3 regions of the Mycobacterium sp. NGS50 genome follow, and region 3 is predicted to be linked to each of the others. Evidence: riboswitches for the same ligand, from Rfam matches in the RefSeq annotation. Region 3 holds a riboswitch; each other region holds the start of a gene.
The links. Region 3 has a riboswitch for cobalamin ahead of AC5Y36_RS17045 (magnesium chelatase subunit D family protein). Riboswitches for the same ligand answer to the same signal wherever they lie in the genome.
Positions count from the first base shown of each region.

Region 1 (12,088 bases), on a different contig from region 3:
TCGACTCGATCACCACACAGCTCACCTGCTCAGCGATCAAATGCTCCCGCAACGCCAGAATCTGCTCGGTCGTTGACCCCCACGTGCTCACCGACGTCGTCGTGGCGCGCCGACCCCGGCCCTGAACCCGCACACACACCTTGACGTCCTTCTTGGAAACATCAAGACCAGCACACCGCGGATGAACCACCTCCATGACCGATCACCCCTTCCCGACAAAACTGTTGTTATCCAGCGTGTTCCGGGGAGAGCGAAACAGAAACAGGAGTCTCTCTCGCGTGCTCGCAGGCAACAATCCACCACCCCCGCACAACACAGGGGCGCCCTCCAGCCACCAAGCTGCTCGCCGTGCTCACCGGCAACACAGACGCAACGGGGTCAACCGAAACACCCCTCAAGCGTCAACCCGGCCGACGCCCGCTGCAACCACTTCACCAAGCCGAACGCCGCACCAAATTTTCAGACTCCACCACGGGGCCAAGCCCCCTGGATAGCTGCTCGCGCGGAGTGGCGGCGCGGTGGAGAACTAGACGCCGGTGCGGGCTTCCTTGGCCGCGGCGACCATGTTGCGCAGCGAATCGGTCACCTCGTCGGTCCTACGGGTCTTGAGCCCGCAGTCGGGATTGACCCACAGCCGTTGCGCGGGGACCGCGTTCAGCGCTGCGCGCAGCGACGCCGCCATCTCCTCGCTGCTGGGCACCCGTGGTGAGTGGATGTCGTAGACCCCGGGCCCGACGCTGTTGGAGAACCCGATCGCGTTGAGGTCGTCGAGCACCTCCATATGCGAGCGGGCCGCCTCGATCGAGGTGACGTCGGCGTCCAGGTCGGCGATCGCCCCGATGACCTCGCCGAACTCCGAGTAGCACAGGTGGGTGTGGATCTGTGTGGAGTCAGCGACCCCGGAGGTCGCCAACCGGAACGCACCGACCGCCCAGTTCAGGTAGGCGGCCTTGTCCGCGTCGCGCAGCGGCAACAGTTCGCGCAGCGCCGGCTCGTCGACCTGGATCACCGCGATGCCGGCGTCCTGCAGATCCACCGTCTCGTCGCGGATGGCCAGCGCCACCTGGTTGGCGGTGTCGGCCAGCGGCTGGTCGTCGCGGACGAACGACCAGGCCAGGATGGTTACCGGACCGGTCAACATGCCCTTGACCGGCTTGTCGGTCAGCGACTGCGCGTAGGTGGCCCACTGCACCGTCATCGGATGCGGGCGGGCGACGTCCCCGTAGAGCACCGGCGGACGCACGCAGCGGCTGCCGTAGGACTGCACCCAGCCGTTGGCGGTGGCGAAGAAGCCGTCCAGCTGCTCGGCGAAGTACTGCACCATGTCGTTGCGTTCCGGCTCGCCGTGTACCAGCACATCCAGGCCAAGCTGCTCCTGCAGCTCGATCACGGCGGCGATCTCGGCCTGCATCCGGCGGGTGTACTCCGCGTCGTCGATCTCCCCGGCGACCAGCGCGGCGCGGGCCTTGCGGATCTCGACGGTCTGCGGGAAGGACCCGATCGTGGTGGTTGGCAGCGGCGGCAGGTCCAGCCGCTCGTCCTGTGCCTCGCGGCGCGCCGTCGCCGATCCACGGTGGGCGCCGGCGGCGGTGATCGTCTCGATGCGCGCCCGCACCTGTCCGTTGTGCAGGCGTGGATCGGTTCGGCGCGACGCCACAGCGGCCGCCGAGGCGGCGAACTCGTCGGCGACCGCGTCACGCCCGTCGCGCAGGGCGCGCGCCAACGTCACCACTTCGGTGACCTTCTCGGCGCCGAACGCCAACCAGCTGCGCAGGTTGTCGTCCAGGCCGGTTTCGGCGTCCAGGGTGTAGGGCACGTGCAGCGTGGAACACGACGTAGACACAGCCACCGCGCCCGCGCTGCCGAGGGTGGACAGCTTGCCCAGCGCGGCTTCCAGGTCGGTGCGCCAGATGTTGCGTCCGTCGACCACCCCGGCGACCAGGGTCTTGCCGGCCAATTCGGGCACCGTGGCAACCGAGGCCCCAGAGCCGTAGACCAGGTCGACGCCGATCGCCTCCACCGGGGTGCGGGCCAGGGCCGCCAGCCCCGCGCCCGGCTCACCGAAGTAGGTGGCGACGAAGATCGCCGGCCGGTTGGCCGCCGAACCCAGCACGGTGTAGACCCGCTCGGCCAGGGCGGGCGCCTCCGCGGCGATGTCGGTGACCAGCACCGGCTCGTCCAGCTGCACCCAGTCCGCACCGGCCTCGGCCAGCTTGCCCAACAGCTCGGCGTAGATGTCGGTCAGTTCGTCGAGGCGGAAGATCGGTGCCGGCGCATCGTCGACGGCCTTGCTCAACAGCAGGAAGGTGATCGGGCCGATGATCACCGGGCGGGCCGGAATACCTTGATCCTGAGCCTCTTTGAGCTCCGTCAGCACCTTGGTCGGATTCAGCGCGAACTTCGTGTCAGGCCCGATCTCGGGCACGATGTAGTGGTAGTTGGTGTCGAACCATTTGGTCATCTCCAGCGGGGCGATCTCGTCGGTGCCCCGGGCCGCGGCGAAGTAGCGGTCGAGGTCGTCGGCGACACCGGCCACCCGGGCGGGCAGCGCACCCAACAGGACCGCGGTGTCGAGCATCTGGTCGTAGTAGGAGAAGGTGTTCACCGGCACCGAATCCAGACCCGCCTGCGCCAGCGCCGCCCAGGTGTCGCGGCGCAGGGTGGCGGCGGTCGATTCCAGGTCGGCGCGGCTGGTGCGACCGGCCCAGTAGCCCTCGGTTGCACGTTTGAGCTCGCGCCGCGGTCCGATGCGCGGTGAGCCGATGATGGTGGCGGTAAACGGTTGAGCGCTCACAAGTTCGTCCTTCACTCGCGGGGGTGGTCACCGCCGGCGGACGCAAACCGATCCGGTCACGGCCCATGCTGACGGGATAGCAGGTGCAACCGTGACGGCCGGACGCCCATTCCACGAGGCGGTAAGCCGCCGGACGCGGCGCGCCCGGCACAGCTGGCAGGTCTTCGGACTCACAGGCACGCACCGCTGGGTGCTCCTACTAGCCGTCGCTTCCCAGTCCTTCGACCAGTGCCGTTGACGGCGGTCGTTCCTGCTTACCGCTGCGGGACAGTCCCGGATTCTCACCGGGTTCCCTCTCGCGACGCATACGCCTCGCTCGATGCTGACGCCGCACAGGCGCCGTCAGCAGACCAGCTGCGCTTTGGAGATTACCCCGTGAACGCACTGCCGCGATCACCCCTCCGATTTTCCGGCGAGGCCTTCGCACGCGCCTCGAGTCAAAGGTCCCGTCGGCTGGCCAGCGCCTCGGCGATGGGCACGTCACCGTCGTTGAATTCGATTGTGCGCCGGATCGTCGTGCCGTCAGCCAGGGCGGCGGCGACGACCCGTGCGACGTTCTCCCGTGACACCTCACCTTTCCCGGCCTCCGGACCCAACGCGATGCCGCCGGTGGCCGGCTCCAGGGTGAGCCGGCTGGGCCCGAGCACCGTCCAGTCCAGATCGCTGGCCCGCAGATGAGCATCGGCGGCGGCCTTGGCCTCGGCGTACGGGAAGAAGGAGTTAGCCTCGGGCACACCGTGATCGGGCCCAGCGCCGAAATAGGACACCATCACGAACCGGCGCACACCGGCCTGCCCGGCGGCATCGACGACGCGGATCGCCGCGTCCCGGTCCACCGCATAGGTGCGGGCCGGGTTACCGCCGCCGGCACCCGCGCTGAACACCACGGCATCGTGGCCGGCCAGCAGGTCGGCCAGCGCGGCGGTGTCCAGTTGCTCGATGTCGGCTACCAGGGGAGTGGCGCCGGTTGCCGCGACCTCCTCGGCGTGGTCGGGGTTGCGGAAGACCGAGGTGACCTGGTCTCCGCGGTCGCTCAGGATGCGGGTCAGCTGCAGGGCGACCTTGCCGTGACCGCCGATAACGACAATGCGTGCCATGTACCCGACGCTACCCGCCACGACGTGGGCACGCGATCGGCCGGACCCTTCCGATGGGAACAAATATTAGTTTATAGTCTGGCGTGATCCGCAAAGGAGCCACCGCGAGATGTTGACCCTGCGCTTCGACATGCGCGCTCCCGCGGCGGGAGCGCCGACCGCGGAGCTGTACGCCGCAGCGATTGAGATGTGTGGCTGGGCAGAGACGCGCGGCGCGATCGCCGCGGTGCTTTCCGAGCATCACGGGACCGAGGACGGTCACCTGCCGTCGCCGCTGGTGCTGGCCGCGGCGATCGCCGCCCGCACGAACGCACTGGCGATCATGCTCGCCGCCGTGGTGCTGCCATTCTGGGATCCGGTCCGGCTGGCCGAAGAGATGAGCGTCCTGGACATCATCAGCAAGGGGCGCGTGGCCTACGCCTTCGGCCTGGGTCACCGTGCCGAGGAGTACGCACACTTCGGCATCGACATGCACCGGCGAGGCCGCTTGGCTGACGACAAGTTGACCCTGCTGCTGCACCTGTTGCGCGGTGAGCCGGTGCACCACGATGGCCGCCGCATCCATCTGACGCCGCCGTGCGTGACGCCCGGCGGTCCGTCCATCATGATCGCCGGCGGCAGCGCGCCGGCGGCCAGGAGAGCGGCTCGTCACGGACTGGGATTCATCGCCCAGACGAATTCCGGTGGTCTCAAACAAATTTACGAGGACCAGTGCAGGGCCCACGGCAGGGAGCCGGGGCCGGCGCGGTTTCCCGACGACGACGCGCCGACCACGGTGTTCGTCGCCGACGACGTGGACCGCGCCTGGTGCGAGCTCGGCCCGTATCTGCTCCACGACGCGGTGACCGCCGCACAGTACCGGCACGGCGACGACACGGTTGCCAGCATCTCGCGGGCCGCCAGCGTGGACGAATTGCGTGCCGCGCCGGGCCCCTACCGGATTTTCACCGTGGACGAAGCCGTCGGGCATCTGCGCACCGGCCGCAGCCTGCCGCTGCTGCCGCTGTGTGCCGGTCTGCCACCCGCATTGGCCTGGCCGTATCTGGAACGTGCGGCGTCGGCTGTGGCTCGAGCTGGGGGTCACGCATGAATCCGAAGACCCGAGTGGTCGTGTGGGCGACCGGAGGCGTCGGCTCCATCGCCATCGACGCTGTCCGGCGTCGCCCGGACCTGGAACTCATTGGCGTCTGGGTACATTCCGCGGACAAGGTCGGGCGCGACGCCGGCGAGCTGGCCGGAGGCACCGCGATCGGGGTCGCGGCGACCCAGGATGCCGAGGCGCTGATCGGGCTGCGGCCGGACTGCGTCGTCTACGCCGCAAACGGGCCCGACCGCGACGCCGGCGCGGTGCCCGACTATCTGCGGCTGCTCGAGGCCGGAATCAACGTCGTCTCGACGACGTCGACCAGCCTGGTGTACCCGCCGAGCTATTTTCATCCCACCTGGCGAGAACAGCTCGAATCCGCGGCGTTGGCCGGTGGCGCCTCGTTCTACGTCTCCGGTGTCTTCCCGGGATTCGGCTCGGATCAGCTGGCACTGGTGCTGGCCACCCAATCAAAGACGATCCGAACTGTGACGGTGACGGAGATCGCGCTCAACGACCACTACCCGGTCGCCGACGTCATGATGGACGGGATGGGATTCGGGCGCCCACTGGACTTCGAACCGATGCTGAGCACTCCCGGCTTCATCGAAATGGCCTGGAGTGCACCGATTCACCTCATCGCGCAGGGGCTGGGCGTTGAGGTAACCGAGGTTCGCGGCTCGCTGGAGCGCCGCGTCACCTCGCGCGAGATCGAGGTTGCCTTCGGCACGATCACGGCTGGAACGTGCGGTGCCGTGTGCACCAGGGCGGCCGGCGTCATCGACGGTCGGGAAGCCATCGTGGTCGAGCACATCATCCGGATGGCTCGCGACGTGGCACCTGAGTGGGCGACCTCGGAGTGCGATGCCACCTACTGTGTCGACATCGACGGCGAGCCCGACATCCACTGCTCGATGACGCTGGGAGCTGCCGAAGGCCACGGCGCCGGCAGGGGCGCGATGGCCGCCACCGCCATGCGCGTCGTCAACGCGGTGCCCTACGTGGTGGACGCGGCACCGGGACTACTGAGCTCGCTTGACCTGCCGATCACGCTGCCCCGCAACGCGATCTGAGGCTACCTGCCGGGCCCGTTGGGCCACTTGAGCAGTGAACCCCCATCGACGCGGATCTGTTGTCCGGTGATGTAGCGGGCGTCGTCGCTGGCCAGGAAGACCCCGAGGTTGGCCATGTCTTCGGGCTCGACATACGGGATCGGCATCGCCTGGAAGATGGTGAACAACGGCTCGGCGTCGGCACGGGTGGCCTTTTTGCCCTCATTGGTCAAATCGGGGCGGAACATGGAATACATGCCGTCGTTCTGCAGCAGGTGGGTGTTGCAGTTGGTCGGATGGATCGCGTTGATCCGGATCATCCGCGGCGCCAGGTGCAGGCACATCTGCTCGACGTAGTCCATCACGATGCGTTTGCTCCACCCGTAGCCGGCGCCGCCGGGGCCCATGTTCGGGTTGTCGGTGGTGCCGGTGATCATTCCGGCGGTCGACCCGGTGACGATGATCGACGAGCCGTCGGGCAGGTGCGGAATCGTGACCGCGACGGTGTTCATCACGCCCAGCAGGTCGACGTCGGAGGCGTCGACGAACTGCATCGGGTCGGGTTTGCCCATCGCCATCGGCAGGATGCCCGCATTGGCGACGACGATGTCGATCTTGCCCAGATCGGCAATGCCTGCCTCGACCGCGTCGCGCAACTCGTGGCGCTCGCGGACATCGGCGATGCGGGCCACCACGCGCCGGCCGAGTTCTTTGACCGCTCTTTCGGTTTCGGCGAGGTCATCGGGTGTGGCCAGGGGATAGGGGTTGGAATCGATCTGGCGGCAGATGTCGATCCCGATGATGTCGGCGCCTTCTTTGGCCATCGCGATCGCATGCGCGCGACCCTGGCCGCGCGCGGCGCCGGTGATGAATGCGACCTTGCCGCTGAGTTTCCCGGACATGCACCCTCCATGGTTGCTGAACGCAGACCGAACCTATGTGATGCAGGCGGTTTAATCAATACCTTCTGGAACAAAACTTTGGTAGCGCCCTATGCGCCTCCCGCGGAACCGCTATGCGCTGGCGTCGCGAACGGTCACTCCGCGGACCACGGTGTCGCGGGCCAGCAGCAACGCCGCCCGGGTCCCCTCGGTACGGACAATGTTCTCCGGCATCCACAGCACGTCCATCACGCAGCGGGACAGCAACTCCAGAGACGGCGTCTCGATACGGATGTCGCCGGATCGGGTCCCGTCGGAGAGCAGCGATTTCAGTTGTCGCAGCCGGGTGGTGAACGCCAGGCCGGGGTTGGGGCTGTCCGGGGGAGTGTGGCGCATCCAGGCCAGCTGAATCTTCCACTCGTCGGGGAACTGATCGAGTGCGTTGATGTTGACCCAGATCAGCGCGTCGAGCTTCTCGATGGGTGTGGCCTCGGTGCGCAGCACGGCGGCGAATCCACCGCCGGCCTTGGTGCCGAAGGACTCCATGATCGACGCCAGCAGCTCGTCCTTGGAGCCGATCAGCCGGTACACGGTTCCGGTCCCCATGCCGGCCGCGGCGGCGATGTCGCGGATGGTGGTGACCTCGTAGCCTTTGCGGCCGAACTCCGCGCGGGCCACCGCGCGGACGTGGGCGGCCTTGTCGTCGGCTGCCGAGGTATCGGCCCAGGTCGCGATGGCTTCCTCGGCCGCCGCGAACGCCGCGGAGGCGTCCAGTTGGTCATCGCTGTGGGGCTGGCTGGCCAGTCCCTGCAACATGATTCGGCATAAGAGTGCCGCGGTTTGGTCGGCCGCGGCCTTCTGGCGGATCACGTCGAGCCCGACATGCATCATCGACTGACACATCCGGTCGGCCAGGATCGCGAGATCGAGGTCCGGCCTGATGTAGCCGCTCCACTTGCCGGCCCGCAGCGTCTGCAGCATCGCCAGCTGGACAGCGGTCGGCGGCTCCTGGAGCAGCTTGATCAGCTCCGGGTTGGAGCTGGGCGCGTCGTAGAACGACATCTGCAGGGCGGCCCGGTGCGCGACCGCGCAGCGCGCGATCTCCGACCCCAGGGCGATGATCGCCTCAGGGACCGGCTGGGCTCCGGGTTGGTCGAGTTTGCCGTCGGCGAGTTCGCCGATGCGTTCCAGATCGGCGTGATAGCGCCGGACCAACTCGACCAGGATCGCTTCTTTGGATTCGAAGTGGTGATAGAGGCTGCCGGGCAGGATGCCGGCGGCGTCGGCGATCTCCTGCAGGGAGGTGCGCAGACCCGTCGCGGCGATCAGTGCGGCAGCCGTCTGCAGGATCTCGGTGCGGCGGGTGCCGTCGTCGTAGGCCCCGGCGGAGGTTGCCGCCCCGGATGACTTTTGGCGCCCCACAACACCTCCACTGCTCCCGCTATCAGCTGGGATTCACCCGGGCCGTTGCTGACCGAACATTTGGTAAAACGCTACCAGAAGGTAACTGCGTGACCGGTGCACTCGCGCCGACGGCCGAGCGTGAAGTTAGGTTCACGCTCGGCGGTAGGGTCGGCGGTTACCGTGGCTGGTTCGGCACACCCGGAAACAGCTGCTCGGTGGGTCCGGCGGTCACATACCCGCCCAGCTTGGTGACGAGGTGGGGAGCGAAGACCGCGCCGTACAAGCCGTTGCCGATGACGACGACCGCGACAATGGACAGCAGCGACGCCTGCAGCCGGGACTTGGCCCGGCTGTCGGCCCACATCTCGATCACATTGCGGCCCTGGGCATCCGTGCGACCCAGCAAGTAGGTGAAGACCATCATCTGCACCCCCATCGCCACCGAGTCGTAGATCGGGTACTGGTGCACCGTGCCTTCCCGTAGCGCCAGCCCGGGAATCACGTAGCCGTAGTGGAAGATACCGAGCCGGGCACCGAGCATGGCGTTGAAGAAGAGCGCCCAGCAGAAGCCGACGACGAAGCCCACGGTCAGCAGCGTGGTGGGTCTGCGGCAGTGGAACCGTGCTGCCACCCAGCGGCCGAGCGCCGCACCCAGCACGGCCGGCAGCACGAAGTAGGAGATGTAGCCGACCGGCACCGACGACGGCAAGCCGCCCCAGGTCATGTTCAACGGCCACCAGGAGGGCATCCGGGGGAGGGCGGCCGGGAACTGTGCGTACATCGCCCAGTCGTAGGGCGCCTCGATCCACGAGAACGAGATCGCCGAAATGCAGAGCAGCAGCAGCGGATGCAGACGGTGCTGGCGGATGCTCAGGTACCCACCGATGAGGACGAACGAGATGCCGCCGAGGTAGGCGAACGCCAGACCCGCCTTCACCAGCGGCGTCAACTCGGAGATCATCGCCGCGCCTCCGGGTCGTAGCGCAATACCAGGCCGAATATCAGAGCGATCAGCCCGAACAGCGTGCCCAGCATGATGAGAGCGCCCATGACCCCACCTCTTTCGATCAGGTAGATAGCAGATGCTATCTTAAGAGGGTGCATCCGTCGAGTGTGTTCTCGGGAGTGAAATCCGGTGCCTCAGGCAGATAGGGAGCAACGTCCGGCGACGCGCCGGCCCCGTGGCGCGCCGCGCGGCCTGCTGCTCGATGCGGCCCGAGATCTGTTCGCCCGCCAGGACTACCGCAGCACCACGACACGCGAAATCGCCCAGGCGGCAGGCGTCACCGAGGCTGCCCTGTTCCGCCATTTCGGTTCGAAGGCGGCGCTCTTCCGGGAGGCCCTGGTGCTGCCGTTCACCGGGTTCATCGACGAATTCGGCCGGACCTGGCAGTCGCTGGTCCCCGAAGAAACCAGCGAGGCGGAACTCGCGCGGCATTTCGTCGGCCAGCTCTACGATGTCTTTGTCGAACACCATGGTCTTCTGGTCACGCTGATGACAGCGGATGCGCTCAGCCCGGAGGACATGGCCGACGCCGGCATCGCCGATGTCCGGCAGGCACTGGCCCTACTCGGCCGGATCAGTGCCGAGGGTATGAACCTGCGCGACATCGGGTCGGCGCACCCCGACCTTCCCGCCCACTCGACAGTTTCGATGATCGCCGGAATGGCTGCGTTGCGGTCGACCTACTTCGGGTCCGACCAACCGCCGCGCGAGGTGATCGTCGAGGAACTCACCCAGGCCAGCCTGCACGGCTTCCTGCATCGCAACGACTGAGCACCCCCGAAGGGACCCGAGATGACCAACGCCGGCACGACCGAGCTGTACTACGACCCCTTCGACTACGGCATCGATGACAATCCGTATCCGGTGTGGCAGCGGATGCGTGAGGAAGCGCCGCTGTACTACAACGAAAAGTACGGCTTCTACGCGCTGAGCCGGTATGAGGACGTGGCGCGCGAGCTGCCGAACTGGCAGACCTACCGGTCCGGCCGCGGCACCACCGCCGACATCCTGTTAGCCAATCTGGAGGTGCCGCCGGGCATTCTGCTGTTCGAAGACCCCCCGCTGCACGATCTGCATCGCCGTCTGCTGTCGCGGGTGTTCACCCCGCGGCGCATGCTCGCGGTGGAGGACCTGGTCCGCGACTTCTGCGCCGGTGAACTGGATCCGTTCATCGGGGCCGGCGGATTCGACTTCGTGGCAGACCTCGGTGCGATGATGCCGATGCGGACCATCGGTTACCTGCTGGGCATCCCGGAAAAAGATCAAGAGGCCATCCGTGACCGCAACGGTTCGCTGATCGAGATGGCGCAAAGCGGCCAGCCGGGTGATCTCACTCAGAAGATTTTCCAGGACAGCGTGGTCATGTTCGCCGAGTACATCGAATGGCGCGCCGCGCACCCGTCGGACGACTTGATGACCGAGTTGCTGCAGGCACAGATCGACGAACCCGACGGCACTCGGCGCCCGCTGTCGCGCACCGAAGTGCTGTCCTACACCGCGATGATCGCGGGTGCGGGCAACGAGACCACCGCCCGGCTGATCGGCTACCTCGGACAACTGTTGGCGGAGAACCCCGATCAGCGCCGTGAACTCGTCGCCGATCCGACCCTGATCCCCGGTGCGATCGAGGAAACACTCCGCTACGAGGCCCCCTCCCCGGTGCAGGCCCGCTATGTGGCCCAGGACGCCGAGCACTACGGGCACCGGGTGCCGGAGGGTTCATTCATGCTGCTGCTGAACGGATCCGCCAACCGGGACCACCGCCACTTCACCGACCCGGACCGTTTCGACATCCACCGCCAGGGCAGTCACCTCAGCTTCGGGCAGGGGGTGCACTTCTGCCTCGGCTCGGCGCTGGCCCGGCTGGAGGCCCGCGTCGCCCTCGAGGAGGTTCTCAAGCGCTGGCCGGAATGGGATGTCGACTATGCGGCGGCCGAACGCGCGCACACCGCCAGCGTGCGCGGCTGGGCTCGGCTGCCGATCGTGACCCGATAGGCCGGTGTGCTGCTGAAATCGACGTCCTAATTGACTTATAGCCCCGGATATCGGCTGTTTTCGAAATTTACGCGTCGATCTCAGCGGAAACGGATCATACGGCGGTGACGCCGAGGCGTTCGCACACGCCGAACACCTCCGCGAAGATGGAGTCGGGCACCGTGAACGGCTCAGTCGCGGAGATCTCGGCCAGATGCGACGCGACATCGTCAGCAGTCGGGTCGCTTCCCGGCTCGGCCAGCCAGCCGTCACCGAGACCGACGAACACCCGCGCGAACCGCCCCGCGCAGGCGGAATAGTTGTGATGCGTCAGGGTGCAGTCGCGACTGGCCAGGTACGTCACCATCGGAACCACCAGCTCGGGCTGAATGATCTTCAGGAATCCGGCCTCCTCAAGGGCTTTCGGGTCGCCGACGGTTTCGGTGACCATCCGCGAGTAGCCGAACGGCAGCACCGTATTCGCCAGGATGCCATGGGGCGCGCCCTCGATCGCGATCACATTCGCCAGCCCGACCAGCCCGGCTTTGGCCGCCGCATAGTGGGCTTCCAGCGGTTGGCCGAACATGCCACCCGATGACGAGATGAAGACGAATCGGCCATAGCCCTGTGCTTTCATCGCGCGATAGGCGGGCTGGCTCAGAAAGAAGCCGCCGTCCAGGTGCACGCGCAGCATCCGCCGCCAGTCGTCCACCGACATTTCATCGAACGGAACACTGTTGAAGATGCCGGCGTTGCTCACCACCGCGTCCACGCGGCCGAAACGATCGAGCGCGGC
Region 1 is NZ_JCALCW010000012.1:125,131-137,218, reverse strand. It holds gene AC5Y36_RS11150 (IS110 family RNA-guided transposase) at 1-196, opposite strand, end outside; gene metE (5-methyltetrahydropteroyltriglutamate--homocysteine S-methyltransferase) at 527-2,794, opposite strand; cobalamin riboswitch at 2,933-3,162, opposite strand; gene AC5Y36_RS11140 (SDR family oxidoreductase) at 3,232-3,891, opposite strand; gene AC5Y36_RS11135 (LLM class flavin-dependent oxidoreductase) at 4,001-4,981, shown strand; gene AC5Y36_RS11130 (NAD(P)H-dependent amine dehydrogenase family protein) at 4,978-6,048, shown strand; gene AC5Y36_RS11125 (mycofactocin-coupled SDR family oxidoreductase) at 6,051-6,929, opposite strand; gene AC5Y36_RS11120 (TetR/AcrR family transcriptional regulator) at 7,041-8,330, opposite strand; gene AC5Y36_RS11115 (spirocyclase AveC family protein) at 8,488-9,273, opposite strand; gene AC5Y36_RS11110 (TetR/AcrR family transcriptional regulator) at 9,448-10,089, shown strand; gene AC5Y36_RS11105 (cytochrome P450) at 10,111-11,313, shown strand; gene AC5Y36_RS11100 (SDR family NAD(P)-dependent oxidoreductase) at 11,408-12,088, opposite strand, start outside.
Region 1: another riboswitch for cobalamin. It lies ahead of metE (5-methyltetrahydropteroyltriglutamate--homocysteine S-methyltransferase); the one in region 3 lies ahead of AC5Y36_RS17045 (magnesium chelatase subunit D family protein).

Region 2 (12,088 bases), on a different contig from region 3:
CCGGAAGCCGGGGATTGGTCACTCGGCCGGCCAGCGATGTGGTCACCTCGACACCCGCCGCCACCAGATGCTCGGCCAGCGCCCGGGCCTCGGCGGTGCCGCCGAGCAGCAGCACGCGTGTCATGGCGCCCCCGGCGCCAAGAACGGCAGTCCGCTCGGCGGCCCACCATGTGCCAACTTCGATAGTGCTGCCACGTCCACGTGCTCCTCGATCAGGTCGGCCAACACGTCGAGTCGGCGTTCCCGTGCCGCAGGAAACGACACAGCTGAGGGCTCCAGGCCGACGGTTTCGGCGAGGAACGCCGTACGCACCGCGTCGTCTTCAAAAGCCCCGTGCCACATGGTGCCGAACACCTGACCGGCCCGGGCGCCGCCAAGGAACTCCTCGACACCGTCGCCGCGGGTGATCCGGCCGTGGTGTATCTCGTAGCCCGCGCGCGGAATTTGCAGCACCTTGTCTGTGCCGAAACATGTTTCGGTATCCAGCAGGCCCATCCCGGCGACCTCACCCGGCGGGCCCTCGATGCCCTCCGGGTCGCGGATCATCCGGCCCAGCATCTGGAAGCCCCCGCAGATCCCCAACACGGGTTTGCCGGCTGCCGCGTGTGCCGCGACGGCCGCATCCAGCCCGCACGAACGCAGCCAGGCCAGATCGCTGATCGTGGCGCGGGTGCCGGGCAGCACCACCAGGTCGGCGTCGCCCAGTCCGCGCGGATCGGAGACGAACACCACATCGATATCCGGTTCCAGACCCAGGGCGTCGACGTCGGTGAAGTTACTGATCCGGGGTAGCCGGATCACCGCCACCCGCCGCGCTCCGGCGCGCGATGAGCGTCGGCCGGCCAGGTCGAGCGCATCCTCGGAGTCCAGCCACAGGTCGGGATGCCACGGCAGGGTGCCGAAGACCCGTCGGCCGGTGACGCGTTCCAGGTCGGCCAGGCCCGGCTCCAATAATCGCTGCTGCCCGCGGAACTTGTTGACGATGAACCCGGCCACCAGCGCCTGGTCCTCCGGCGCGAGCAGCGCGACGGTGCCGAAGAACGCGGCGAACACCCCGCCGCGGTCCACATCGCCGACGACCACCACCGGCAGGCCGGCGTGCCGCGCCAGGCCCATGTTGACGTAATCGCCGGCGCGCAGGTTGATCTCGGTAGGGCTGCCGGCGCCCTCGGCGACGATCACGTCGTACCTTCCGGCGAGATCGTCATAGGCACGGTGCGCGGCCGCGGCCAACTCCGCGCGGCCGTGCATCCAGTTCGAGGAGGACAGCTCACCCCACGGCCGTCCCATCAGCACCACGTGGCTGCGCTGATCACTGCCAGGTTTCAGCAGCACCGGGTTCATCGACGGCTCGGGGGCAGCTCGGGCCGCCAGTGCCTGAATCCATTGCGCCCGGCCGATTTCGGCATACGTGCCGTCCGCCCCGACGCACACCATCGAGTTGTTCGACATGTTCTGCGCCTTGTACGGCGCCACCCGGATCCCCCGGCGGGCCAACGCCCGACACAGCCCGGTGGTGACGACGGTCTTGCCGGCGTCGCTGGTAGTGCCGGCGATCAGCAGCCCTGACACGATGGCTTCCGCACCAGAAACACGTCCATCACCCAGCCCGCGTCCGCTTTCGCCGCGCGACGGGCAGTCGCGATCTCGTCGACCACGTCGGCGACCCGGCCATGCACCAGCCGCTCGCCTGCCGCACCCAGGTTGGCGCCCCACCAGATCGTCCAGTCGTCCAGCCCGGTCAGGTGGAGCCCCTCCGGGTTGAGCATCGCGACGATGTTGTCCTGGCCGGCGGCGACGGCCTCCCCCAGCCGCCGGCCGGTGGTGATGTGCACCGGGCGGCCGACCTCGTGCAGCACGATCCGGTGCCGGGCGGCCAGCAACTGTGGCGCGCTGATTCCGGGGAGCACGTCGAAATCCAATTCCACGCCAAGGTCTTTCACCCGCTGCACGATCCGGATGGTGGAATCGTAGAGCGACGGATCACCCCAGACCAGGAATGCGGCGGTCCCGCCCCGCTGGCGCAGCACCTCCGCGTAGCGCGCCGCCCGGGCTGCGTGCCAGTCCTCGACAGCGCTCTGGTAGCCGGTCGTCGTCAATTCCGCGGACCGGTCACGGGGCGAGTCGGCGACGGTGATGATCGGGACTGAGCCGGCGTACGTATCGACGATGCTGCGCCGCAATGCCAATAGCCCGTCCTGGTCGCCTTTGGCCCCTTTGTCGGCAGCCAGCACGTAGTCGACCGACCGCAGCGCCTCGGCGACCTCGGCCGTGACCTGCTGCGGCCCCATTCCGACGCCGAGGATCCAAACCTGCATACCCATCAGCGGTCCTCCAGGTCGCCTTCGACGTCCAGGTAGGCCCGCTGCAGGGCAGCCATCGTCGCCGGATCCGGCTGTGCCCACAGGCCCCGGTCCGCGGCTTCGGTGAGGCGCTCCACGATGCCGTGCAATGCCCACGGGTTGGACTTGTCGAGGAACTCGCGGGTGGCCGGGTCCAGCACGTATTCCTGTGCGAGTTTTTCGTACATCCAGTCATGCACGACTCCGGCGGTGGCGTCGAAGCCGAACAGGTAGTCGACAGTGGCGGCCAGTTCGAACGCACCCTTGTAGCCGTGCCGGCGCATCGCGGAAATCCAGCGCGGGTTGACCACCCGGGCACGGAACACCCGCGCGGTCTCCTCGGCCAGGGTGCGGGTGCGGACCGCGTCCGGTGCGGTCGAATCGCCCACGTAGGCCTTCGGGTCGGCGCCGGTCAACGCCCGGATGGTGGCGATCATGCCGCCGTGATAGACGAAATAGTCGTCGGAATCGGCGATGTCATGCTCTCGGGTGTCGATGTTCTTGGCCGCGACCTTGATCCGCCGGTAGTTGGTGCGCATGTCGTCGCCGGCCGCGGCGCCGTCCAATCCGCGGCCGTAGGCGAACCCGCCCCAGGCGGTGTAGACCTCGGCGAGGTCCTTGTCGTCGCGCCAGGTACCGGCCTCGATCACCTGCAGGATCCCGGCTCCGTAGGAGCCGGGCGCGGAGCCGAAGACCCGGGTGGTAGCCCGGCGCAGGTCGCCGTGATCGGCCAGGTCGGCGCGGGCGTGGGCGGCCACGAAGTTCGCCTCGTCGGGCTCGTCGAGAGTCGCCACCATCTGCACCGCGTCGTCGAGCATCGTGACCACGTGCGGGAAGGCGTCCCGGAAGAATCCTGAGATCCGCACCGTCACATCGATTCTGGGGCGGCCGAGCTCCTCGCATGAGATCACCTCGAGCCGCGACACCCGTCGGGACGCCTCGTCCCATTCCGGTCGCACCCCGAGCAGGGCCAGCACTTCGGCGATGTCGTCGCCGGAGGTGCGCATCGCCGAAGTTCCCCACACCGACAGGCCCACCGATTCCGGGTAGGTGCCGGTGTCGTCGAGGTAGCGCCGCACCAGCGAGTCGGCCATCGCCTGCCCGGTCTGCCACGCCAGCCGGGACGGCACGGCGCGCGGGTCGACGGTGTAGAAGTTGCGTCCGGTCGGCAGCACGTTGACCAGGCCGCGCAGCGGCGACCCGGAGGGGCCCGGTCGCACGAACCCGCCGGCCAGCGCCTGCAGCACCGCATCCAGTTCGGCGGCGGTGCCGGCCAGCCGCGGAACTACTTCGGTGGCAGCGAATCTCAGTACGCGCGACACTTCGGGATCGGTATGCAGCGCGTCGGCTGCGCCCACCGCCCAGTCCGCGGCCTCCATGGCTTCCACCAGTTCGCGTGCCCGGCCCTCGATCTCGTCCACCGCCGCCGCAGGAGCGTCGTCTTTCAGTCCCAGCGCGGCCCGCAGCCCGGGCACCGCGTGGTCGACCCCGCCCCACACCTGCGGCGCGCGCAGGATCGCCAGCACCAGGTTCACCCGCTCGGGGCCGACCGGCGCGCCGCCGAGTACATGCAGCCCGTCGCGGATCTGGGCGTCTTTGATCTCGCAGAGCCAGCCGTCGACGTGCAGCAGGAAGTCGTCGAACTCTTCATCTTCGGGCCGCTCGTCGAGCCCCAGATCGCGGTGCATCTCCGCGGCGCGCATCAGGTTCCAGATCTCGCCGCGGATCGCCGGCAGCTTCGCCGGGTCCATCGTCGCGATGTTGCCGTACTCGTCGAGCAGCTGTTCCAGCCGGGCGATGTCACCGTAGGATTCCGCCCGCGCCATCGGCGGAATCAGGTGATCGACGATGGTGGCGTGCGCCCGCCGCTTGGCTTGGGCGCCCTCGCCGGGATCATTGACCAAAAACGGGTAGATCAGCGGCAGGTCGGCGATCATGGCGTCGGTCGCACAGGCGGAAGACAGCGCCGCGGTTTTGCCGGGCAGCCATTCCATCGAGCCGTGCTTGCCCAGGTGTATCACCGCGTGCGCACCGAAACCCCTGCCCAGCCAACGGTACGCGGCCAGATAGTGGTGACTCGGCGGCAGATCCGGGTCGTGGTAGATCGCCACCGGGTTCTCGCCGAATCCACGCGGCGGCTGGATCATCAGCACGATGTTGCCGGATCGCATTGCGGCCAACACGATCTCACCGTCGTCGTTGACGAAAAGCCTGCCGGGCGCCGGACCCCACGCCTGGGTCATCGCATCGCGCAGTTCCGCCGGAAGTTCGGCGGTCCACTCGGCGTACTGCGCTGTGCTCACGCGCACCTGCGCGTCGGACAACTGCACGGCGCTCAGCCAGTCCTCGTCCTGCCCGCCCGCCTCGATCAGGGTGTGAATCAGCCGGTCCCCGGCCAGCGTTTCGTCATCGATGTCCAGCACCCCGAATCCGTCGCCGACGTCGTAGCCGGCGGCGGCCAGCCGGTGCAGCAGCCGCACCGCCGACGCCGGGGTGTCCAAGCCGACCGCGTTGCCAACCCGGGAATGCTTGGTGGGATACGCCGACAGCACCAGCGCCAGCTTCTTCTGTGCGTTCGGCACCCGCTGCAGCCGGGCGTGCTTGACCGCCACGCCGGCGACGCGACCGCAGCGCTCCGGATCGGCGACATAGTGCGGCAGCCCGTCGTCGTCGATCTCCTTGAACGAGAACGGCACCGTGATGATGCGGCCATCGAATTCGGGGATGGCGATCTGGGTCGCCGAATCCAGCGGGGACACCCCGTCGTCGTTGCTTTCCCAATCCGTCCGCGACGACGCCAGGCACAACCCCTGGAACACCGGGATATTCAGCGCGGCGATCCGCTCGACGTCCCAGGCGCCGTCGTCGTCCCCGGCGCCGACCGTGGCGGTGGCGTTCATCGCGCCGCCGGCGGCCAGCATGCACACCACCACGGCGTCCAGCGTGGCCAGCGCGTCGAACAGCTCGTCGGGGGCGTTGCGCAGTGACGCCGCGAAGATGGGTATACCGGCCGCTGCGCCGACCGCATCGATGGCGTCGGCCAGCGCGTGGGCGAAGCCCGCGTTGCCGCTGACCTCGTGGGCCCGGTAGTACAGCACCCCCACCCGCACCGCGTCCGCAGCCTCGGCCGGCTCGCCCCTTTCCCGCTGGGCGTATCCCCATTCCGGGATCACCACCGGCTCGTGGAAACCCTCCCCGGTCAGCAGCACTGTGTCGCACAGGAACGCATGTAGCTGGGCGAGGTTGGCCGGCCCGCCCTCGGCCAGGTAGGCGTGCGCCTGCGCGGCCACACCGATCGGGACCGTCGAACACTCCATCAGCTCGGCGTTGGGTGCGCGCTCGCCTCCGAGCACCACCAGCGGCAGCCCGCGTTCGCGGACCACCGCGAGTTCGCTTTCGATCTCGGCGGATGATCCGAGCACCCGCAGCACCACGACGTCGGCGCCGTCCAGCACCGGTTCGATCGGTTGGCGGGCCGGGTTGCCGAGCCGGAATGTCGCGCCACTGGCGCGTGCGGACAGCAGGTCGGTGTCCGAGGTGGACAGCAGGGCGATGCGTCGCATAACGAGGGTCCTCCCGAGGGGTTCGCGCCCCTTGTCGTCGGATGCCCGCGGCCAGTATCTGACTTGGAACACGCCCCCAACACGCGCCCCTCACAGTGGCGGAACCGTCCCGGATTTCCACCGGGTTCCTGTTTGCCACGAGACGGCGGCCAGCCTAACGCAGCGAACATGCGAGAATGTCGCCGGTAAGGCGATGACGACATGAGGAAGCCGGTGCAATTCCGGAGCGGTCCCGCCACTGTCATCGGGGAGTGACCCTCAACAGCCACGGCCCGCCACGTGTGGGGCTGGAAGGCGAGGCGAACAGTGATCCGAGAGCCAGGAGACTCACGTCATCGCGTCCTGCGTACCGGGGCGGTGTACCCCGAGGAAGCTGATGCACGCCCATGCCCGGTGCGCTGCGGGTAGCCCGCACGCTAGCCATAGCGCTGGCCATCTCGATGGCCGGCTGCTCTGCCGAACACGCCTCCCCCGCAACGGATACGCGGCCGGGCTGCATCACCGACTTCGATCCGGCCGCCGACTACTTCCCGGACAAATCGACACTGTCGGAGGCCACCAACTTCTCGATCGACTACCACAACAGCTACCAGGTCCTGACCGTCAAGCGCCCCTATCTCGGCGGCGAACCGGTGTCCTATGTGTTGGTGCGCTGCGGTGCGCCTGCACCGGCGCCGGCCGGCGAGCTCGCCCACGCCCAACAGATCACGATCCCGGTACGCGGCCTGTATTCGGGTTCGACGACGCATCTCGCGATGATCACCGAGCTCAGCGCCGCCGACGTGGTGACCGGAGTGGCCAGCCCGGCCACGGTCGCTGATCCGCAGATCCGCCGACGCATCGACGCCGGCCAGATCGTCGGCTACGCACCGGGCGGCCAGATCAACGTCGAGACCGTGCTGCACGCCGGCCCCGACGTCTTGGTCACCCCGGGCATGGACGACCCCGGCTATCCCAAGCTGCGCGAAGCAGGCGTCCCGGTGGTCGCCGACGCCGAATGGCTGGAGCCCACGCCGCTGGGCCGGGCCGAATGGGTCAAGATGTTCGCCGCGCTGACCGGAACCGAGCGGCAGGCCGGGCACGCGTATCAGGCCATCCGCGACCGCTACCGCGCCCTGGCCGCACAGGCCGCGTCGGCCACGCCGGTCGACGTGCTGGTCGGCACCATGTATTCGGGCAGCTGGTCGATGCCCACCGGCGGCAGCTACTCCGGCCGCCTGGTCGCCGATGCCGGCGGTGTCTACCCGTGGCTGGCGGACACCGGCGCCGAGAACCGGCAGTTGAACTTCGAGTCGGTGTACGCCCGCGCCGGAAGCGCACCCCTGTGGCTGGTCACCGACGATTGGAAAACGGTGGGCGACGCGGTGTCCCAGGACAGTCGGTACGGCGAGCTCGCCGCGGTCCGCAGCGGACAGGTGTGGTCGGCGACCAAGGCCGTCGGGACGCAAGGTCACAACACCTACTGGGAACGCGGGACGGCGCGACCGGATCTGCTGCTCGGCGACCTGGTTGCGATCCTGCACCCCGAGCTGGCCCCCGGCCATGCATTCGAGTTCTACCAACGAGTGGCCCGATGAGAACACCGACGCGCACCACGCTGGTGTTGGCCGGCCTCGCCGCCGCAGTGCTGGCGCTGGCGCTGCTGGGGCTGGTGCTCGGTCCGGTGCGCGTGCCGCTGGCCGACACCGTCCGGGTGCTGTTGGGCATGCAACCCTCCGATCCCCGCTGGCAGGTGATCGTGGCGAACATGCGGCTGCCCCGGGTGCTCACCGCGCTGGCCGCCGGGGCCGCGCTCGGGGTTGCCGGCCTGCAACTGCAGACGCTGTTCCGCAACACCCTGGCCGACCCCTACATTCTCGGCGTCAGTTCCGGCGCCAGCCTCGGCGTGGCGCTGGTGGTGCTGCTCGGTGGGGCGGCCGGCGCTGGATTCGCCGCCGGTATGGCCGGGGCCAGCCGCGCCGGTGGGGTCATCGCGGCAGCGCTGGGTGCCGCGGCGATGCTGACCCTGGTGCTGACGCTGTCCCGCTGGACCCGTTCGGCGGCGACGCTGCTGCTGATCGGGGTGATGTTGGGCGCGGCCAGCACCGCGTTGGTGAGTCTGGCGATGGTCTACGCCGACCCGCAGCGGGTGCAGCAGTTTCTGCTGTGGGGGCTGGGCAGCTTCGCCGGAACCGGCTGGGCCGATCTGCGGCTACTGCTACCGCTGGTGACGGTCGGGCTGGTCGCCGCGACGCTGACGATCCGGCCGCTCAACGCCTTGCTGCTCGGCGAGAGTTACGCGGCGACGATGGGTATCAACGTGCGCCGGGCGCGGGTCATCACGGTCGGCTCGGCGTCGCTGCTGGCCGGTGTGACGACCGCGTTCTGCGGGCCGATCGCCTTCCTCGGCCTGGTGGTACCGCATGTGGCCCGCATCGCCGTCGGCACCTCCGATCATCGTGTGGTGGTACCGGCGGTGACGTTGCTGGGTGCGACGGCCGCGCTCGGGTGCGGCATCGTCAGCCAGGTGCCGGGTAGCAACCTGGTGATTCCGGTCAACGCGGTCACGGCGCTGGTCGGAGCCCCGGTTGTGATCACCGTGCTGCTGCGGACCCGTCGCGGATCGGGGTTGCCCGCATGACGCCGGCGGTTGAACTTGTTGATCTGGCAATCGGCTACCGCACCCGGCGCCGGTCGGTGACGGTGGCAACCGGGCTGGGGGCACGGGCCCGCCGCGGCGAACTCACCGTGCTGATCGGCCCCAACGGCGCCGGCAAGTCCACCCTGATCCGCACGTTGGCCGGGCTGCAGCCCGCGCTCGACGGCCGTGTCTTGCTCGACGGCGCCAACCTCACCGGGCTGCCCCGTGACGAGCTGGCCCGCCGGGTCGCGGTGGTGCTGACCGAGCGGATCGAACCGGGGCTGCTGTCGGCCCGGGAACTGGTCGGGCTCGGCCGCATTCCGCACCTGGGATTGGCTGCCCGGCTGCGTCCGGCCGACGAGCAGATCGTGGACTGGGCGCTGGCGGCCACCGGCGCGCAGCATCTGGCCGATCGGCCGGCGGCGGAGCTCTCCGACGGTGAATGCCAGCGGGTACTGACCGCGCGGGCGTTGGCCCAGCGGCCGGGGCTGCTGGTGCTCGACGAGCCGACCGCCTTCCTCGATGTGTCTTCGCGGGCCGGTCTTTTCGGGTTGCTGCGCGAGCTGGCCCGCGACCAGCAGTTGGCGGTGATACTGAGCACCCACGACCTGGAGCTGGCGTTGCGGGTGGCCGATCGGGTCTGGCTGCTGGATCCGGCCGGCACCCTGACCGATACCGTCGGTGAGGAATTGATGCTGGCGGGGCGCATCGGCGCGATGTTCGACACCGACACGTTGCGCTTCGACTCGGCCAGCGGCATGTTCGCATTCGGCACCGGAACTGGCGCTCGGACCGCTCGCGTCGACGCCCCGGAGCCGTTGCGTGCCGCACTGATCCGGGTGCTGTCACGAGAGGGGTGGCATGCGGCGACGCCCACCGAAACCTCCGAAGCTATCGTCACCGCCGCCGATCCTGACGCTGTCACGGTGCGTTCCGGCGCTGATGCCGACACTGTCGCACTGCGTGATCTGCCGCAGCTGCTGCGCGGGCGGGCACCGAGTTCACTGCGCTGCGCGCCCGAAGCCCACACGGTTTCGGCGCTGGGCGAGTTGTCGGCCGTCAGCCCCTATTTCGCGGTCTCGACCGGGCCGGCCGATGGTGCCTGCTGGCACGCGGTAACCCGGCTCTACACCGACCAGCGGCTGCTGTCGCAGGCGGTCGATGACGTCGCGCAGCGCCTCGGGTCCGCGGATCGCCGGGTGGCGGTGTCAACGTTGTTCCTGGGGCACGCGGCGCGGCTCTGGTCGATCGGATTGGGTGCGCTCGCCCAGCACGGACTGTTGGTGGATCTGGCTCCCGAACAATTGTGGTACCGCGAATCCGACGGCACCGCTCGGCTGCACCTGCCGAATCCGTTGGCCTGGCAGGGGGAAAACCTGCAGCCACGATTGGCCGACATGATCCTGGACCGGCATCTGGCGCCGCTGGCCGACGCGGTGCGCCGGCTCGGCCCGATCTCGGAGCTGCTGCTGCGCGGCAACGCCGCGTCCGCGGTTCTCGGAGCCGCCCGCACCCTGGCAACCGAGCCGGGCTGGGAACTCGCGCGCACCCTGTGCGCAGACGAACGGCTCACCGGCGCCGTGCGTTTCGCCGCATCCGGCACCGGCTACCGGCGCACAACCTGCTGCCTGTTCTACCGCACGCCCGGCGGCGGGTTGTGCGGCGACTGCGTGCTCACTCGCAAACCCCAGGTTCGCCAGGACCGAAACAGGAAGGGAACCTCATGACCGAGAACACTGTCACAGCAGCCGACACCGCGAGCGTCATCGCCGATCCCCCGATCGTCGACACCGAAGACCGCGGCCGCGAACAACTCTGGCCGCTGCCCACCGACCAGAACAGCCTGCTGGAACTGCTGCACCTGTGTTTCGACGAATACTGGGACGACATCTGGTTCGGCATCATCATGCAGGGCGCCGCCTGGGAAGTGGCCGCACCCAACGCACCCAAGCGGATCTCGATGCTCGACGGCTACGCCACCGTCGATTTCGGCCGTTGGCACTTTCACCTGTGCATCGGCAAGCACCGCGCCAGCGGTACCGAGCTGGGCCGCATTCGCCGCTGCACCCGCGCCGAGTTGTATCGCCGGATCGGCAAGGACGGCCACCCGATGTCCTGGGGCGTGCGTCTCTACAACGGGCGCGATGAGCAGATGATGACGGTCATGCTGCCGAATCCATTCCTCACCAACGACCAGCAGATGCGCGACGAACCCGACTGGACCCAGCTCGAGTTGTGGGACAAGCTGCGCGACAAGTACCTGGGATTGGGATCGGACCCGTTGGACCGCAGCGGGAATCGGATCCGCTGCGGCGGTTAGGGCTCGTCCGCCGTCCAGGTGTTGGGCATCATCGGGCTCACCGCGCCGCCGCCGAACCTGTCCTCGACCAGCGTGGTGAGCCCCGCCGGCCGGACGGTGGCTATCTGATGCGTGCCGGCGAAACCGTGCCGTCCAGCACCGCGATCCGACGCCGTCACCAACGCCGGCTCCGGTGCGGGATCGGGCTCTAGATCCATGTACTCGTACCCGCGTCCGAGCATGCCGGTCTTCACCCGGCGCCGGCGCCGTTGCGGACTCGCCTGCCCCGAAGCCGGTTCGGCCACAGCGATATCGGCACTGTCCGGATCCGGCAGCGGCCTCTTGCGGGCGCTGGTGCCCGCCGCGCGTCGGGCACCCAGGCCCAAGTCGCCGACCATGTACATCGCGGCCGGCATGCTCACCGACGGCGGCCCTGCCGGAGTCGGCGGCGGGGCACCGCTCGGCGGGGTGGGGGCCGGTGCCGGCGCCGGCGGCGGCGCGGGGGCCGGTGCCGATGTGGGTGTCGGCGCCGGTGCCGAAACCGGCTGGGCCAGAGTCGCCCCCAGCGACGGCGGGACGGATGAGCCCACGGCGGGAACGGCGGGTGCCAGGTGCGCCAAGGCTCCGATGCCGAGACCGCCGAGCACCCCCGCCGGCGCCAGCACAGCCGAACCGGCCAACAGCGGCAACAGCGCCGGCAACAGCACCGTCTGGGTGATCAGGTAGTTGAGCGCCTGCACGGTGTTGCCGATCGTCGACCCGACGATCTCAATGAACGCCAGCGGTGCGACCAGGACCAGGGCTTGGGGATTGAACAACGCGGTGTACATGATCGCCAACAGATCGTCGATGATCACGATGCTGGTGAACGCGATGTAAGACCCCGGGTCCAGCGGCACCGAGAGGATGTAGGCCAGGTAGGCCGGGTTGAGATAGCTCAGCGGGTTGCCGGTCCAGCCCAGCCACGATCCGGGCACCCCGGCCGGCGGCAACCACGATGAACCCCCGAGACTGGCGAACCACTGCGCCAGCGGGTCGGAGATGTCGCCGAACCCGATCTTGTCGAAGAACTCCAGCAGCTCCGCGTACAGCGGGTACTCGCCGCTGTCGGGGTAGGGCGGCTGAGGGACGAGTCCTTCCAGCCACTTCGCGAAGTCGAGGAACCATTGCGGTGGCTCCGGCGGTGTGGCGTCTGCGGATTGGGCCGCCGTCGAGTGCGCCTTGAGCACCGGTGGCGCCGGCTCGAGCTGGGGCGCGGCCGCCA
Region 2 is NZ_JCALCW010000014.1:5,211-17,298, forward strand. It holds gene AC5Y36_RS11850 (cobalt-precorrin-6A reductase) at 1-124, opposite strand, end outside; gene AC5Y36_RS11855 (cobyric acid synthase) at 121-1,572, opposite strand; gene cobF (precorrin-6A synthase (deacetylating)) at 1,557-2,324, opposite strand; gene cobN (cobaltochelatase subunit CobN) at 2,324-5,905, opposite strand; cobalamin riboswitch at 5,938-6,068, opposite strand; cobalamin riboswitch at 6,065-6,254, shown strand; gene AC5Y36_RS11870 (ABC transporter substrate-binding protein) at 6,292-7,482, shown strand; gene AC5Y36_RS11875 (FecCD family ABC transporter permease) at 7,479-8,525, shown strand; gene AC5Y36_RS11880 (ATP-binding cassette domain-containing protein) at 8,522-10,252, shown strand; gene AC5Y36_RS11885 (DUF7676 family protein) at 10,249-10,845, shown strand; gene AC5Y36_RS11890 (PPE family protein) at 10,842-12,088, opposite strand, start outside.
Region 2: another riboswitch for cobalamin. It lies ahead of cobN (cobaltochelatase subunit CobN); the one in region 3 lies ahead of AC5Y36_RS17045 (magnesium chelatase subunit D family protein).

Region 3 (7,159 bases):
ACCGCGCTGGCCCTTCTGGCCGGCGTCCATCGGGTGTTTGACCTTCGCCATCTCGGTGACCAGGTCGGCGATCTCGACCAGTCGCGGGTGAGCGCGCCGGCCGGTGACCACGACATGCTGGTGACCCGGCCGGTTCACCAGGGTCTGCACCACGTCGTCGATGTCCACCCAGCCCCAGTCGATCGGGTAGGTGAACTCGTCGAGCACATACAGGTCGTGAGCCTGGGCGGCAAGGCGGCGTTTGATCTCGTTCCAGCCCGCCAAGGCATCGCCCGCATGATCCTCGGTGCTGCCGGTCTTGCGGCTCCACGACCAGCCAGAACCCATCTTGTGCCACTCGACCGTCCCACCCTCACCGGTTTCGTCGTGCAAGGTGCCGAGCCGCTCCAGCACGGTCTGCTCACCGACGCGCCACTTGGCGGACTTGACGAACTGGAAGACGCCGATGCGGAATCCCTGATTCCAGCCACGCAATGCCAATCCGAAGGCCGCGGTGGATTTCCCCTTGCCGTCCCCGGTGTGCACCACCAGCAGCGGCCGGTTGCGACGCTGCCGGGTGGTCAACCGATCGTCGGGCACCGTCAGCGGCTGCCCCTGCGGCATCAGGCGGCTCCTCTCACGATGTCGGTCAGTGCCTCGGCGCTCACCTGAGGCAGCGGAATGTATTCGGCCCGTAGATGATCGGCGAGCGCGCGGGCCAGTCCCAATCGCATCCTGCCGTTCTCGCAGTCGACGACGACCGCGGAAACACGTTGTGCGGCCAGGTGATCCGCGGCTTGTCGGGACCGTTCGACGGGATCGGCGCCGGCCGTGGCCCGGCCGTCGGTGAGTACCACCAGCAGCGGGCGACGCGCCGGATCGCGGAGCTTCTCGCGCCGGATCACTTCGCCGGCCTCGGCCAGACCCTCGGCCAGCGGAGTACGGCCACCGGCCGGCACCTGATCGAGCCGCACCGCCGCGATCTCCACCGACCCGGTCGGCGGCAGCAGCACCTGGGCGCCGGTGTCGCGGAACGTGACCACGGCGACCCGGTCGCGGCGCCGGTAGGCATCGAGCAGCAGCGAGGCGATCGCGGTCTTGACGTGACGCATCCGCTCGGCGGCGGCCATCGAGCCGGAGGTGTCGACGACGAACAGCACCAGGTTGGCTTCCCGGCCCTCGCGGGTCGCGCGCCGCAGATCGGTTGCCGCCAGCAGGAGACGGCCGCCGGCGCGGCCGCGGGCAACCTGGTGCGGTGCGGCGGCGCGAACCGTCTCGAACAGATGCAGGCCGGTGCCCGCCGCGTGCAGCGGGGCGGCACCGGTGCGGCGCCCGATGCTGGTGCGGGCGCGGCTGCGCCGCCCGGCCTGGCCGTCCCCGACGCCGTTGACAGTGAAAAGCCGTGCTCGGTACGGGGAATCGGCGCTTATCGTGCTCGTTCCGCCTTGGCCGGGCGAAGATGGCTCGCCTCGATCCGGCGCGCTGCCGCCCTCAGGTCCGGGCCCGTCGGGTTCGGGTTCCGGATCCGGCTCTTCGGGCGGGAGCAGCTCCTCGAGCTGCGCCTCGTCCAGTCCGGGCGCGTCGAACGGATTGCGCCGACGCCGATGCGGCAATGCCAACCGGGCAGCTACCCGTATGTCGTCAACGGCCACCTCGTCGCGGCCCTGCCACGCCGCGTGTGCCACCGCGGTGCGGGCGGTGACGATATCGGCGCGCAACCCGTCGACGTCGAACGCCGCGCACACCTCGCCGATCTTGAGCAGTAGGTCGTCGGCCAGCCGCACCCGCGCCAGCAGCGCCTGAGCATCGAGAATCCGGGCGCGCAAACGGTTCTCGGCCTCGGCGTAGCGGCTACGGAACGCCACCGGGTCGGCGTCGAACGCCAGCCGCCGGCGCACCGCGTCGGCGCGCAACCCCGGATCGCGTGGCGCGGTGACTTCCACCGTCAGGCCGAACCGGTCCAGCAGCTGCGGACGCAGCTCACCCTCCTCCGGGTTCATCGTCCCGACGATGACGAAGCGGGCGGCGTGGGTGACCGACACCGCGTCGCGCTCGACGGTGAGCTGCCCCATCGCGGCCGCATCGAGCAGCAGATCCACCAGGTGGTCGGCCAGCAGGTTCACCTCGTCGACGTAGAGGATGCCCCGGTGTGCCCTGGCGAGCAGCCCGGGTTCGAATGCGACGACACCGGCGCTGAGCGCCTGTTCCAGCTGGATCGAGCCGACGACCCGGTCCTCGGTGGCGCCGACCGGCAGTTCCACCAGCCGCACCGGCCGCGTTTCGACGGCGGCGTCGGCGCCGAACGGTCCGTCGGGGGAGAGCGGATCGGGATCGGCGGGATCCGACGAGAACCGGTCGCCGGCCACCACCTGGATCGGCGGCAGTACCTGGGCCAGGCCCCGCACCAGCGTCGACTTGGCGGTGCCCTTCTCGCCGCGGATCAGTACCCCGCCGATGGTGGGCGAGATCGTGCTGAGCACCAGCGCCAGCGCCATGTCGTCCAGGCCGCCCGGCGCGTCCGGGTCCGCGCCGACGACGGCGGGGAACGGGTAAAGCTGTTGCATACGTGAGGCTCCGCTCGTGAGTAACGCGAAGCCGGTAATCGGACTGACCGAGAAGCATCCGTCGGATGCGCCGCGGAACACCGTAGCGGGCCTGCGTCGGAGTCGCACCGACTTCCCTGGCACCTCGCGCCGCTACCCTAGCACCGTGCCTGCACCCGATCGCCTCACCGTTGTGGGTATCGGCGCCGACGGCTGGATCGGCCTCACCGAACCGGTGCGCGCGGTGGTGCGGGACGCCGACGTGGTGCTCGGCGCGCCACGCCAGCTGGAGTTGCTGCCCGTTGTGGCAGGCCAGCACCGTCAGCCGTGGCCGTCGCCGCTGAGCGCCGGTCTGCCGGGGCTGCTGGAGGGGCTGGCCGGCCGGAAGGTGGTCGCGCTCGCGTCGGGAGACCCGATGCTCAGCGGCGTCGGCACCACCCTGGTCGGGCTGTTGGGCGCGGGCCGGGTGACGGTGTTGCCGGCGGTGTCCTCGGTGGCGTTGGCCCGGGCCCGGCTGGGCTGGTCGGCGGAGTCCACCGCGGTGATCAGCGTCGTCGGCCGCGACGTGCACACGGTGTTGCGTGAACTGGCACCGGGCCGGCGGCTGCTGGTGCTGTCCGCCGACGAGACCACGCCGGCCCAGTTGGCCGCGCTGCTGGTCGATCGCGGCTTCGGCGACAGCCGGATGCTGGTACTGGGTGACCTGGGCGGGCAGTCCGAATCGGTGCGGGAGAGCACCGCGGCGGGTTTCGCAGGCCCGGTTCCGCGGCTGAACATCGTCGCGCTGGACCTGGTCGGCCCGATGCGGCACGGCTGCGGATGGGTGCCCGGCTTACCCGATCAGGCGTACGAGCACGACGGGCAGCTGACCAAACGCGATCTGCGGGCAATCGCCCTGGCCCGGCTGGTGCCGGTGCCCGGGCAGTTGCTGTGGGACGTCGGTGCCGGTGCCGGGTCGGTCGGCATCGAGTGGATGCGCGCCCACTCGGCCTGTCGCACCGTCGCCGTCGAAGCAGACGAGGCCAGGGCCCAACGTATTTCAGCCAACGCACGCAACCTCGGCGTACCGGCACTCACCGTGGTCCACGGTTCCGCGCCGGCGGCGCTGGCGGGTCTGCCGGCACCGGATGCGGTCTTCATCGGCGGCGGTCTGAGCCGGCCCGGGGTACTGGCCGACTGCCTGGCCGCGCTGCGGCCCGGCGGCCGACTGGTCGCACACGCGGTCACCCTGGAGACCGAGGCGCTGCTGGCCGCCGGGTTCCGCGAGCACGGCGGCGAGCTGACGCGCATCCACGCCGAACACGTTGCCCCGCTCGGTACTTTCACCGGGTGGACACCGGCGCGCACCGTCACACAGTGGGCGCTAACGCTGCCGTGATCGGTCCCGGCCCGGATCGTAGAGGTGACTCTCCCCGGCGCACGAATCGTGGCCTTCGGTGAGTGCCCTTCCGACCAGGATCACGGCGGCTTGACGCAGGCCCGCCGCCTCAACCTGCCCGGCGATGTCGGCGAGGGTGCCGCGCAGCACCAACTCGTCGGGTTGCGACGCCCGGTAGACGACGGCCACCGGGCACTGCGGCCCGTACTCGGGGGCCAACTGGGCCATCAACTCCCGAGTGCGGGTGATGGCCAGGTGCAGCACCAGGGTGGCGCCGGTGGCCGCGAACGCGGCCAGTGATTCACCGGCCGGCATTGCCGTGGAGCGGGCCTGGGTGCGGGTGAGCACCACCGACTGCGCCACCAGCGGCACGGTCAGCTCACGGCCCAGGACCGCGGCGGCGGCGGCGTAGGCCGCCACACCCGGAGTGACGTGCCACGCCACCCCCGCCGCGTCGAGCCGACGGGTCTGCTCGAACACCGCGCTGTAGAGCGACGGATCTCCGGACACCAGCCGCACCACCCGGTTCCCGGACTCATGGGCCCGCACCAGCCGTTCCACGATGGCGTCCAGGTCCAGATCCTGGGTGTCGACGAGTTCGGCCGCACCAGAACAAACTTCGAGCACATCCGGATCCAGGTAGCTGCCCGGGTACAGCACCACCTCGGCGTCGGCCAGCAGTCGGGCGGCACGCACCGTCAGCAGGTCCGCAGCGCCCGGACCGGCGCCGACGAACTCGACCGGCGTCCTCATCGCACCCACCGTGGCGTCCACACCCGGCCCGACGGCGTCACCCTCGTCGACGACGCCCCCACCAGCAGCAGGCATTTCATGTCGATCGCGTCGGTGTCCAACTCGCCCAGGGTGGTCACGGTCAGCGACTCGTCGGCCCGGCCGATGTCGCGGCCGATGACCACCACGGTCTGCGGAAAGCGGTGTTCCAGCAGCACTTTGCGTGCGATTGCGATCTGGTCGGGCCGGGCACGCGATGCCGGGTTGTAGATCGCCAGCACCAGGTCGGCGTCGGCGATCGCCCGCAGGCGGGCTTCGATCACCGCCCACGGCTTGAGCCGGTCGGACAGGCTCAGCACCGCGAAATCGGCCCCGATCGGAGCGCCGGCACGCGCGGCCACCGCCTGCACGGCGGAGACTCCGGGCAGCACCCGCACCGCAACATCGCGATACCGCTCACCGTCATCCAAGGCCTCGAACACCGCGGCCGCCATGCCGAACACCCCAGCGTCCCCGCCGGAGACCACCGCCACCTTCTCACCGCGTGCCGCCAGATCCAGCGCGAAGCGGGCCCGGTCCAGCTCGACGGTGTTGCCCGACGAGTGCCGCCGCAGCCCCTCACGTTGTGGGACCCGCGCGACGTAGGGGCGATAGCCCACCACATGGTCGACCTCGGCCAGCGCGTCGGTCGCCTCGCTGGTGAGCCAGCCGTCGGGTCCCGGGCCCAGCCCGACGACCAGCAATTCGGCGGCGGGAGCCGACTCGACGGCGACGGCGACCTGGTCGGCCGGGGTGCGTGAGCGCCGCCCATTGCGGGAGTCGCCGTCGACGACGATCAGCGACAGATACGGCACCGTCGTCTCATCAACGTCGGTGACCGGCAGCCAGCGCTGCTCGGGATGGCTGGCGCGCTCGACGTAGCGGGCGTGCTCGAGGCGTCCGGCGGCGGACAGGGCGCGCCGCACGGCGGGGAAGGTACGGCCGAGCTTCATGATGATGGCGCCGTCGGTGTCGGCCAGTCGCGCCGCGAGTTCGTGCTCGGGCAGGGTGCCGGGCAGCACGGTCAGCACGTCGGTCTGGCGCACCAGCGGCGCGCCGAGCGCGGCGGTGGCGGCGCTGAATGCCGGTACGCCGGGGATGATCTCGGTGTCGAAGCGGCTGGCGAGCCGGTCGTGCATGTACATGAACGAGCCGTAGAACAGCGGGTCGCCCTCGGTCAGCAGTGCCACGGTGCGTCCCGCGGTCAGGTGGGCGGCCAGCCGTGCCGCGGAGGCCTCGTAGAAATCGGCGAGCGCCCCGGCATACCCGCCGGGATGGTCGGTGACCCCGGTGGTCACCGGGTAGCGCAACTCTTCCTCGATCACGTCGTCGGCGATGAGGTCAGCGGCGATGGTCCGGGCGTAGGACGCCTTGTTGACCCCGGCGTGATAGGCCACCACGTCGGCAGCGCCGATGATCCGCGCGGCCTTGCGGGTGATCAGTTCGGGATCGCCGGGGCCCAGCCCCACCCCGTAGAACCGTCCGCTCATTCGGCGTCCGACGCCAGCGCATTCAGCGCCGAGGAGGTGATCGCCGAGCCGCCGCGTCGGCCCCGGACCGTGATGAACGGGATATCGATGCCGTGGTCGGCGTGCAGGGCCGCCAGGGCATCCTTGGATTCGGCGGCGCCGATGAAACCCACCGGGCAGCCGACGATCACCGCCGGCCGCGGACCGCCGTCCAGGATCAGCTCCAGCAGGTGAAACAGCGCGGTCGGCGCATTGCCGATCGCGACGACGGCACCGGCCAGTACCGGCTCCCACAGCGAGACCGCCGCCGCCGAACGGGTCGTTCCCCAGTCGGCGGCCAGCGCCGCAACCCGGTCATCGCGCAGATAGCACAACACCTCGTTGCCGGCCGGCAGCCGGCCCGCGGTCACCCCGACCGCCACCATCCGGGTGTCGCACAGGATCGGTGCGCCGGCGGCCAGTGCGGCGCGCCCGGCCGGAACGGCGTCGGGGTGGATCACCAGGTCACCGGCCACGTCGGTCTGACCGGCCCCGTGGATCATCCGCACCGCGAGCCCTTCGGCCGCCGGGGGGAGGTGCGACAGGTCGGACTCGCGCCGGATCGTCGCGAACGATTCGACGTAGATCGCCGGGCCGTCATCGATGTACGGGTAGCGCCGGGTCGGGCGCCCAGCTGGGCCGGTCACGCAATCGTCTCCTGTGTTCGGGGGATCAGGATGCCGTGCCACGGCGTCACGACCAGGTCGGAGGTGCCGCCGGTCTCGGCCAACGCGCGTGCGAGGTCGGCGGTCAGCACCCCGCCGGGGATCTCCTGATGGATGCCGCCGGGCACCGCACCGTAGTGCAGCGGGCCGCCCGGGGCGGGTAGCCGCGGATCGGCGGTGCCGGCAGGCACCAGCGGCGCGGTCAACTCCCGGATGTGCCAGGGCGCATCCACCCCGTTCCCGCGGGCGGCGAGGAACGCCTGCGCCAGCGCGGCAAGGTGGCCGGGGGAGTCTTCCACGCGCACTACCTTGCCC
Region 3 is NZ_JCALCW010000023.1:74,511-81,669, reverse strand. It holds partial or broken gene cobO (cob(I)yrinic acid a,c-diamide adenosyltransferase) at 1-603, opposite strand, end outside; gene AC5Y36_RS17045 (magnesium chelatase subunit D family protein) at 603-2,543, opposite strand; cobalamin riboswitch at 2,556-2,685, opposite strand; gene cbiE (precorrin-6y C5,15-methyltransferase (decarboxylating) subunit CbiE) at 2,689-3,900, shown strand; gene cobM (precorrin-4 C(11)-methyltransferase) at 3,886-4,653, opposite strand; gene AC5Y36_RS17030 (precorrin-2 C(20)-methyltransferase) at 4,650-6,161, opposite strand; gene AC5Y36_RS17025 (precorrin-8X methylmutase) at 6,158-6,826, opposite strand; gene AC5Y36_RS17020 (ferredoxin-like domain-containing protein) at 6,823-7,159, opposite strand, start outside.